Regions from separate parts of the Kineococcus sp. NPDC059986 genome, predicted to be linked through region 1. Evidence: riboswitches for the same ligand, from Rfam matches in the RefSeq annotation. Region 1 holds a riboswitch; each other region holds the start of a gene.

Region 1 (3,263 bases):
CACGAGGCTCCCCGCACCGGCGAAGGGCCGCGGCCCAGCAGCGAGCCGCTGGCCTGAGCGGCGTGCGCCCCGGGGTCACCGGCGGGTGGCGGTCAGGGGGGCGAGGAACGTCTCGGGTGCCGGTCGGGCGTCCGACACCGGCCCCCAGTGGCCGTCGACGACCCCGTAGGTGAGCTCCGGACCGGTCGTCAGGTACTGCCGCAGGGCCCGCAGCAGGCGGTCGACGTCGGCGGACGACGTGCCCACCCCGGTCGAGACGCGCAGACCTCCCGCGCCCAGCCCCAGGGCGTCGGCGAAGCGGTGTGCGCAGAACCGGCCGTCCCGAACCCCCGTGCCGTGCTCGGCGGACAGGTACGCGGCGACCTGCGAGGCGGGGTGACCCGGGACGGTGAAGGTCACGACAGCGACGGCGTCGCGGGGGTGCGGTCGCACGACCTCGACCCCGGGCAGGGCGGTCAGCCCGTCCACGAGCCGGGCGCGCAGCTGCGCCTCGTGGGTCTCCAGGGCCCCGACGGGGAGCGCCGCCAGCGTCCTGCACGCCTGGGCGAGGGCGACCGCGCCGACCACGTTGGGTGAACCCGCCTCGTGCCGGTCGGGGCCGTCCGCCCACGCCACCCCGTCCGCGCTCACGTCCAGCGTCGCGCCCCCGCCGGCCAGGTAGGGGTCGGCCGCGTCCAGCCAGTCCCGGCGACCGACGAGGGCCCCGCTGCCGAAGGGCGCGTACAGCTTGTGGCCGGACAGGGCCAGGTAGTCGATCCCGTCGCGCGCCAGGTCCACCCGCCGGTGCGGCACGAGCTGCGCGCCGTCCACCGCGGTGCGGGCTCCGGCGTCGCGGGCCGCCCGCGCCAGCCGCCGCAGCGGCAGGACCTCCCCCGTGACGTTGGAGGCCCCCGTGACGGCCAGCAGCCCGTAGCGGCCGGTCGCGAGTTCGGCCGCCAGCAGGTCCGCCGTCTCCTCCGCGTCGGCCCCGCCGCGCACGACCGTGGTCCGCGCCGACCGCTGCCAGGACAGCAGGTTGGCGTGGTGCTCGACGTCGGCGACCAGCACCCGGGTCCCCGCGGGGACGGCCTTGGCCAGCAGGTCGAGGGCGTCGGTGGTGCTCCTCGTGAGGACGACGACGTCGTCGGGGCGGGCGCCCACGAACCGGCCGACCTCGGCGCGGGCCTGCTCGAAGAGGGCGGTCGAGACGCGGGACAGGTACCCGGCGCCGCGGTGCACGCTCGCGTAGTGCGGCAGCACCTGGGCGACCCGGTCGGCGACGGCGCGCAACGCCGGGGCGCTCGCCGCGTTGTCGAGGTTCACGTAGGTCGAGGTGCCGCCGGTGGCGAGGGGGACCGGGGTGTCGGCGCCGACGACGGGGAGCAGCGGGTCGACCGGACCGGGGCGGCGACAGGAGGGTCGGAAGGGGGAGAGGGTGCTGGTGCTCACGCAGGAACTCCTGGGAGAGGGGGACCCTGCCGGGAGAACCGGGTCGCCCGGCGAGGTCCGCGCTTGCCGGCTCCACCACGGAACCGGCCAGGTCGTCACCCGGGGCACCCCACCGCGGAGGAGGGTTGCCGGCCAGCGAGCCGGGGCTTGTCGCTGGCGCTCATGACCTGTGCAGGAGCCTGCCACGAGGATCCCGAACGATCAACATCGGTGTGTCGGCGGCCTTCCTTGAGCCCGTCCTGCGCCGCCCGGGTGGTCGTTCCCGGACCACTTGTGGAGCCGAGCGAAGTGCCTCTATGGTCGGAGCACACCATCCAGAGCGGCCGAGAGTCCTGGCTCGACGACGCCGCAGCAACCCCCCGAGCCCGGGCGAGGGTGCTAACGCCAGGCCGATGGAGCCCGTGATGCGCAACACCGATGTCGAACCGACCCCGCGACCCTGTGCGGGACCGGCGCGATGACGCTCGCCCCCCTCGTCGCCGGTGCGGCGGGGCGGCCGACGCTCAGTTTCGAACTCTTCCCGCCGAGGACGGCGGACGGGCGGGATGCGCTGTGGCGCAGACTGTCCGACCTCCTGGCCACCGGACCGGACTTCGTCTCGGTGACCTTCGGGGCGGCCGGTGCCACCCGGGGTCCGAGCCGTGACCTGCTGGCCCACGTCCTGAGTTCCACGGCGGTGCCCGCCATGGCGCACCTGACGTGCGTGGGTTCCTCCCGCCGCGAGGTCGTCGACCTGGCGTGCGAGTTCTTCGACGCCGGCGTCCGGAACGTCCTCGCCCTGCGCGGGGACCCGCCGTGCGGGGCGGGGGAGTTCACCCCCCACCCCGACGGCGTCGCGACGGCCCGCGACCTCGTCGAACTCCTCCAGGTCGCCGACCGGCGGCGCCTCGCGCTGCGGGGTGGGCGTCTCCCCGTCGACGTCCCCCCGCTCAGCCTCGCCGTCGCGGCCTTCCCGCGGGACCGCGACGAGCACGAACTCGCGGTCCTGCGCGCCAAGCAGGACGCCGGCGCGCAGTTCGCCGTCTGCCAGGTCGGCTGGTCCGCCCGGGAGTACGGGACGTTCCTCTCCCGGGCCCGGGCCGCGGGGATCACGATGCCCCTGCTGCCCGGGCTGGCGGTGACCCACGAACTGCGCCGGCTCGAACGGATCGGCGAGCTGACCGGTGTCCCCGCACCGCGGGAACTGCTCGCGGCCCTGGACTCCGGCGACGAACGCGTCCGTCGCCGAGCGGCCACGGCGTTCACCTCCGGGCTCGCCCGCGACCTGCTCGCCGTCGGCGCACCCGGCCTGCACCTCTACACCTTCAACGCGGTCGAGCCCGTCCTCGACCTGCTCGACGACCTGCGCGACCACCTGCGCGACCACACGACCACGACCCGTCCCGCCGAACGCCGCGTCCGCGCGGTAGGAGGAGCCCTCCGATGAGCCAGCACCCGACCACCGACCAGCCGGCGTGGACCGCGACCGTCCTCGGCTACCCCCGCATCGGCCCCGACCGCGAGACGAAGAGGGCGCTGGAGGCCCTGTGGGCCGGGCGTGCCGACCTCGCCGCGACGGAGACGGCCCTGGCGGCCGTGCGGGCGGCGACGGTCCGGCGGCTGAACGCGCTGGGCCTGCCCGCCCACGACGCCTCCATCCCGTCCTCGTTCTCCGCCTACGACCAGGTCCTCGACACGGCCGTCGCCGTGGGTGCTGTTCCGGAACGGTTCGCCGACCTCGTCGCGGCCGACGGACGGGTGGACCTGCAGGCCTACTCGACGATCGCCCGGGGGCGCGGCGCGCTGGCCCCGCTGGAGATGACGAAGTGGTTCGACACGAACTACCACTACCTCGT
Region 2 (3,263 bases), on a different contig from region 1:
GACGAGCGAGACGACCGCCATGAGCAGGGTCTGCCAGACCGCGGCCTCGAAGACGTCGATCGTGTCGAGGAATCCGCTGAAGTCCACGCTCAGGCCTCCTCGTCCGTGTGGACGCCGGCCGCGGCCAGCTCCCGCAGGGCGGCGTCGACCGCCCCCTCCCGGGGTGCGGTCAGTTCGTAGGTCAGGGAACCGACCCGGCGTTCGCGGATCTCCGAGACCCCGCCGTAGACCAGTTCGGCGGTGACCTCCTCCTGCCGGAACGCCGAGTCGACGCGTTGCTGCAGTCCCGGTTCGTCGGTGATGCGGACGCTCACGAGTCGGCCCGGGTGGTGCGCGCGCAAGCGCGCGACCGTGTCCGCCGAGGGCCGGTCGTGCGTCGCGCTGCGCACGAAGCGCTGCGCCGCAGGGGTCTGGGGGTCGGAGAACACGTCGTAGACGTTCCCGACCTCCACCACCCGCCCCTGCTCCATCACGGCGACGCGGTCGGCGATCTGCCGGACGGCCTCCATCTCGTGGGTGATGACGACGATGGTGACGCCGAGTTCGGTGTTGACGCGTCGCAGGAGCGAGAGCACCTCGGTCGTCGTCTCGGGGTCCAGCGCGCTCGTCGCCTCGTCGCACAGCAGGAGCGGCGGGTTGGTGGCGAGCGCGCGGGCGATGCCGACGCGCTGCTTCTGACCGCCGGACAGCTGTTCTGGGTAGGCGTGCGCGCGGTCGAGCAGGCCGACGAAGTCGAGCAGTTCGGCGGTGCGCCGGTCCCGTTCGGCCTTCGCGACGCCCGCCACCTTCAGCGGGTAGGCGACGTTCCCGGCGACCGTCCGGGACCGGAACAGGTTGAACTGCTGGAAGATCATCCCGATGCGGGAGCGGGCCTGGCGCAGTTCCCCTTCCGACAACGTCGTGAGGTCCTGGCCGGCGACGCGGACGCTGCCCGCGGTCGGCTTCTCGAGCGCGTTGACGAGCCGGACGAGGGTGGACTTCCCTGCGCCGGAGTACCCGATGACCGCGAGGACCTCGCCCTCGGCCACGTCGAGGGACACGCCGTCGACCGCCGTGACGGACGCGCCGCCACGACGGTCGAAGGTCTTGCTGACGTCCGTCAGCGAGATGAGCGTGTTCACTTGCCCGCGGCGGCCTTCGCGTCGGCCTCGACCTCGGTGAGTTCCTTCTGCAGGTCCGCCGCGGAGGTGTCCTGGACGACCGCGCCCGGGTTCTCCTGCAGGAACACCTCCTGCACGGCCGGGTCGTGCCACAGCGCCGCCAGGTCGAGGTAGGTCTTGTTCCCGGTGTCGGCCTTGCGAGACGCGAAGATGTTGACGTAGGGCGCCGCAGCTGGGTCGCTCGGGTCGTCCTTGACGATGATGTCGCTCGTCGGCAGCTTCGCCTTGGTGGCGTAGTTGTTGTTGACGATCGCGGCGGCCACGGAACCGGACTGCAGGGCCGAGGCGGTCTGGTCCGCGGCGACGGTCGTCACCTTCACCTTCGCCGACTCGATGTCGTTCACCTTGGAGAAGGCGGTGCCGCCGTCCTTCAGCGTCACCAGACCGGCGCTCTGCAGGACGAGCAGGCCGCGGGCCTCGTTGATCGCGTCGTTGGGGATGGCGACCTGGGCGTCGGCGGGCAGTTCGGCGGCGGACTTCGCCGTGAGCGAGTACAGCGGCAGGGGGTACACGGCCGTCGCTCCGACGGGCTGCAGGTCGTCGCCGGAGGTCGCGTTGTAGTTCGCGAGGTACTGGATGTGCTGGAACTGGTTGAGGTCCAGCTGGTCCTGCGACAACGCCGGGTTCGGCTGCGTGTAGTCGGAGAAGTTCACCAGTTCGACGTCGACGTTCAGCTTCGACTTCGCGAGCTCCCTGTACGTCGACCAGTACTTCAGCGAGGCGTCGGCGACACCGATCTTCACGGTCTTGGCGGGGGTGCCACCGCCGGCCGCGGTGGTCGCGGTGTCGTCACGGGTGCCCAGGACGACGGCGACGACCACGACGATCACGACGATCACGGCGGCGACCAGGCCGATGAGGAGACCACGGCGCCGGGGCTTGTCGGGCAGGACGGGGGCGTTGGACACGCGATCACTCCGGGAGTCGTTCGGCGGGCGCGCGGAGTTCAGCACTGCCGTGATCGACGGGTCCGGTCGTCCGCGCTTGCCGGACGGGATCGTCCGGCCAGGTCTTCACCTGGGGCACCCCGCCGCGGGGGAGGGTTGCCGGACAGCGAGCCAGGGCTTGACGCTGTCACTCATGACCTGGTGAAACCCTAGCACCGGTTCCGGAGTGGTCGGGGCGAGCTCCTCTCCGGCGGCCCGTCAGCTGCGCGACGGCGGGGGGACGACCACGTGGGGGAGCACGACGGCCTGTGCGGCGACGGTCCGGCCGTCGGTCGTGGTGAGCGACGGGCTGCCGTGCAGGACGTACCCGTCGGCGAGGGCGGCGCTCACCTTCTCGCAGAACGAGCGGTCGTCCGGGCCGGTCAGCAGGCGGTAGCTCAGCTTCTCCTCGCTCACTCCGGCAGGGTAGCCCGGACCCGCTCGAGGGCGTCCTCGACGGCCAGCAGACCCAGGGCGGCGTCGGCCAGGGCGTCCCCGCGCTTCTTCGGCGAACCCGGCGACCAGCGCTTCTCGTCGTACTCGTTCGCCGTGCGGCGCAACGCCTCCACCCCGACCCGGCGCTCCGCGACCAACCGGTCGTGGAGTTCGGCGGGGGAGGGCGCCGGGGGACGCAGCGACTCGCCGTCACCCCCGCGCAGCTGCACCAGCACGTCGTGGTCCAGGCCGTCCTGCGCCGTCCAGAACCGGACCGGACGGTCCACGACGTGGTTCCACACGGGTGCCTGGTCCGAGCGGAACCACAGGACGACGGGTTTCGTCTCCAGCCCGGACGCGGCCAGCCAGTGGCCCGCCGCCGGCGGCAGCGTGCCCGCGGCGCTGTCCTCCTCGGCCGCGTTCGTCACGAGTGCGACCTGCACCCCGTCGGCCTCGGGCAGGTCGTCGCGGCGCGGGCCGAGCAGGTCGCCGAAGACCCACGCCTCGGCCACCCGCAGGCGCACGATCCCCTCGGGTTGGCGCTGCATGTGCGCGCAACGGTCGGCGACGTCCTCGAGGGTCTTCAGGGCCGTGGTCCACTTCACGCGGCCCAGTGTGCTGGACCGGTCGGGGGGCGGGCAGGTTGCGGGTCGTACCACCTCCGGGCCTAAGCTTCCCCGGTGGATTCGACCGAGCTCAGGGCCCTGCAGAAGCCGTTGAAGGACTCCTACCGGGAGGATCC
Region 3 (3,263 bases), on a different contig from region 1:
CCGGCGGCCTGGTGCCCGACGCACGCCATGGCGAAGGCGTTCAGCCGCAACGGGTTCACCGGGCCACCCCACCCAGGGGAGCGTGCGCGGTCTCGCGGGTGCAGGCGGCCGCGACCGTCGTGAGCACCGCCAGGAACGACAGGTACCCGGCCACGAGCCAGGGCGAGCCGCCGCCGAGCGCCAGCAGCGACGCCGCGACGAGCGGGGTCAGGCCCCCGCCGAGGACGGCGCCGATCGAGTAGCCGAGCGAGGCGCCGCTGTAGCGGGTCCGGTCGTCGAACTGCTCGGCGAAGAACGCGCCCTGCGCGCCGTACTGGCTGTCGTGGCCGAGGTTGACGGCGACCACGACGGCCCCGACGACGAGGACCGTCGACCCCGTGTCGAAGAGCAGGAAGGCGGGGACGCTGAACAGCGCCGTGAGGACCGACCCGGCGAGGTAGACCGGGCGGCGCCCGACGCGGTCGGACAACCAGCCCCAGAACGGGGTCGTCGCCAGGCTGAGGACGGAGGCGACGAGGACGGCGAGCAGACCGACGTCCGCGCCGTCGGAACGCACCTGGTTCGTGAGGTAGCTGAGGGCGAACACCGTGTAGAGGACATAGGAACCGTTCTGCCCCAACCGCATCCCCGTCGTGACGAGGACACCGCGCCGGTTGGTCCGCAGCACGTCGGCGACGGGTCGGCGGGCGGTCGCGTCGGCCTCGCGCACCGCGGTGAACGCCGGCGACTCGGTGACCTTGAGGCGGATGAGCAGGCCGACGACGACGAGCACGGCGCTGGCCAGGAACGGCATACGCCACCCCCAGGACAGGAAGGCGGCGTCGTCGGTGAGCGACCGGGTCAGCCAGAACCCGCCGCTGGCCAGCACCATGCCGGCCGCCGACCCCGTCTGCGGGATGGCGCCGAAGAGGCCGCGCCGACCGGTGGGGGCGTGCTCGACGGCCAGCAGGACCGCCCCGCCCCACTCCCCGCCCGCGGAGAAGCCCTGCAGCAGACGGCAGACGACGAGCAGGACGGGGGCCCAGGCACCGATCTGCGCGTGCGTCGGCAGCAGCCCGACCGCGGTCGTGGAGACGCCCATGACGAGCAGGGACGCGACGAGGACCGCTTTGCGGCCCACCCGGTCGCCGACGTGGCCGGCCACGGCCCCACCGAGGGGCCGCGCGAGGAACCCGGCGGCGTAGGTGGCGAAGGCCGCGACGACGCCGACCGCACCGCCGACGTCGGGGAAGAACAAGGGGCCGAGGACGATCGCCGCGGCCGTGCCGTAGAGGTAGTAGTCGTACCACTCGATCGTGGTGCCGACGAAGCTGCCGAGCGCGGCGCCACGGCGCGCGGTCCGGGCCGCGGGGCGTGCGAGGACGTCGGAGGACTGCAGGGTGCTCACGGGTTCTCCCATCGGTCCTGGCGGAAGCACCTGTCCGCTCACCGGTCGGTGAGGGGTGGTTGCTGCGACGTCGACGAGCCAGGTCTCTCGGTCGCTCTGGATGGCTGTCCCGAACGTACCCCACTCCGCACCGGGTCCCGCAACCCGCGGCAGAGCTCGCTGTCGCGGTGGACTGCTGCCGCGGTGGCCCAGCGCGGCCGATCACCGTCCGGGGGGGCCGGCGAGGCCACCACCCCCGGAAGGGGGGCGTTGGGCTGGCGCGCGGAGAGCGGAGCACGGACCATCGACGGGGGCCGGTCCGTGGCCCACTCATGGGGTGAGCACAGGAGGTGGTGTCAGAGTGCGGAGCGTGAAACCTCTCCGCTTCGGCGCCGTCGTGCTGCTCCTGTTGGGCAGCATGGCCGCGTCCCTGCCCGAGGACACCGGTGCCGCCGTGGCGAGCGCACCGCCCGGGAGCCCCGTGCGGCCCGACCGGGTCGTCTCGCTGGGCGACTCCGTCCCGACGGGTGCGGAGTGCGACTGCTCCCCCTTCCCGGTGCTCGTGGCGGCCGACCTCGCGGCCCCGGGCCAGCGCGTCGGGGTCGACCAGCTCGCCGAGGACGGGGCCACCTCCGAGGACGTCGCGGCGACGGTCGAGGACAACCTCGACGACCTCTCCCCCACCGACGTCGTGCTGCTCGAAGCCGGCGCGAACGACCTCGCGGACCTCGCCGACGACGGGCAGCAGCTGCCCACGCCCGCGGAGGTGGACAGCGCCGCCGCGCGGGCCGTGGCCACCGTCTCGGCCACCGTCGACCGGATCCTGCCGACGGGCGCGCGGGTCGTCGTCCTGGACTACTGGGCCGTCGGACTGGACGGCGAGGTCGCGGCCACCCGCTACACCCCCGCCGAACGCGCCGTGCAGGACGAGCTCACCGACTCCTTCGACGACCAGCTCCGGGCCGCCGTCGACGCCAAGGGCGGCCGGGTCGGTTTCGTGGGTCTGCGGCCGGTGTTCCACGGGTCCACCGGTGGTGAGGACCCCACCCCGCTGCTCGCGGACGACGGGGACCACCCCAACGCCCAGGGCCAACGCGCCATCGCCGACGCCGTGCTCGCCGAGCTCGCCTCGGAGCACGCCACACGTTCACCGAACATCCGCTGAGAACGCGCCCACCACCCCCTCCCGTCGCCGATGATCGGGAGGAACGCCCACCGGCGTTCGCAGGTACGGGGGGAGTTCCACGGTGGGTCTGTCGAGTCCGGTCACCCAGGGGGTGGCCATCGCCGTCGCGGGTGCGGCACTGGTGGCGATCGTCGTCGGGTGGAGGCTGCTGGCGCGACGGGGGTTCCTGGCCCTCCTGGGTCGCGCCGCCTCGCTCATCGCGGTCAACCTGACGGTCCTCGTGGCCGTCTTCCTCGTCGTCAACTCCAAGTTCGGGCTCTACTCGGACTGGGACGACCTGCTGGGGATCCAGTCCTCGCAGACCACGACCACCACGACGTCGGGTGGCGGGGTCGGCAGCACGACGACCGTGAGCGACCCCCACGCCGAGCAGGTCGCCGGCTACGACGGCCGGGTGTTCCGCGCCCAGGTGCCCGGGCCGGCGTCCGGGGTCACCGGGACGGTGCTCGTGATGCTCCCCGCCGGGTACGGCACGAAGCCCGCCCCGGCCGGCGGGTACCCCGTCATCGAGGCGTTCCACGGCTACCCGGGCACCCCGCAGCAGTGGCTGGAGGCGATGGACGTCATGCCCGCCGTCGACGGCGCCGTCGCCCGCAAGCAGCTCGTCGCCCCCATCGTCGTCTTCCCCGACCTGGAGATCCCGGCGGGTCGCGACACCGAGTGCGTCAACGGCGGACCCGGTGAGTCGCAGCTGGAGACGTGGATGTCCAA

The links. A riboswitch is a leader RNA that binds a small molecule or an ion and turns the genes downstream of it on or off. The one in region 1 is predicted to bind S-adenosylmethionine.
Region 2: another riboswitch for S-adenosylmethionine. It lies ahead of AB0637_RS14825 (MetQ/NlpA family ABC transporter substrate-binding protein); the one in region 1 lies ahead of AB0637_RS10050 (aminotransferase class V-fold PLP-dependent enzyme).
Region 3: another riboswitch for S-adenosylmethionine. It lies ahead of AB0637_RS13710 (MFS transporter); the one in region 1 lies ahead of AB0637_RS10050 (aminotransferase class V-fold PLP-dependent enzyme).

The regions. Positions count from the first base shown of each region.
Region 1 covers NZ_JBFBND010000010.1:92,742-96,004, forward strand. The annotation lists gene AB0637_RS10045 (hypothetical protein) at 1-57, shown strand, start outside; gene AB0637_RS10050 (aminotransferase class V-fold PLP-dependent enzyme) at 76-1,428, opposite strand; SAM riboswitch class IV at 1,483-1,596, opposite strand; SAM riboswitch class I at 1,736-1,827, shown strand; gene AB0637_RS10055 (methylenetetrahydrofolate reductase) at 1,886-2,854, shown strand; gene metE (5-methyltetrahydropteroyltriglutamate--homocysteine S-methyltransferase) at 2,851-3,263, shown strand, end outside.
Region 2 covers NZ_JBFBND010000018.1:69,667-72,929, forward strand. The annotation lists gene AB0637_RS14815 (ABC transporter permease subunit) at 1-21, opposite strand, end outside; gene AB0637_RS14820 (methionine ABC transporter ATP-binding protein) at 90-1,121, opposite strand; gene AB0637_RS14825 (MetQ/NlpA family ABC transporter substrate-binding protein) at 1,118-2,068, opposite strand; SAM riboswitch class IV at 2,136-2,246, opposite strand; partial or broken gene AB0637_RS14830 (DUF1737 domain-containing protein) at 2,339-2,503, opposite strand; gene AB0637_RS14835 (hypothetical protein) at 2,500-3,126, opposite strand; gene AB0637_RS14840 (OsmC family protein) at 3,202-3,263, shown strand, end outside.
Region 3 covers NZ_JBFBND010000016.1:51,847-55,109, forward strand. The annotation lists gene AB0637_RS13705 (LLM class flavin-dependent oxidoreductase) at 1-59, opposite strand, end outside; gene AB0637_RS13710 (MFS transporter) at 56-1,387, opposite strand; SAM riboswitch class I at 1,393-1,494, opposite strand; gene AB0637_RS13715 (SGNH/GDSL hydrolase family protein) at 1,737-2,531, shown strand; gene AB0637_RS13720 (alpha/beta hydrolase-fold protein) at 2,614-3,263, shown strand, end outside.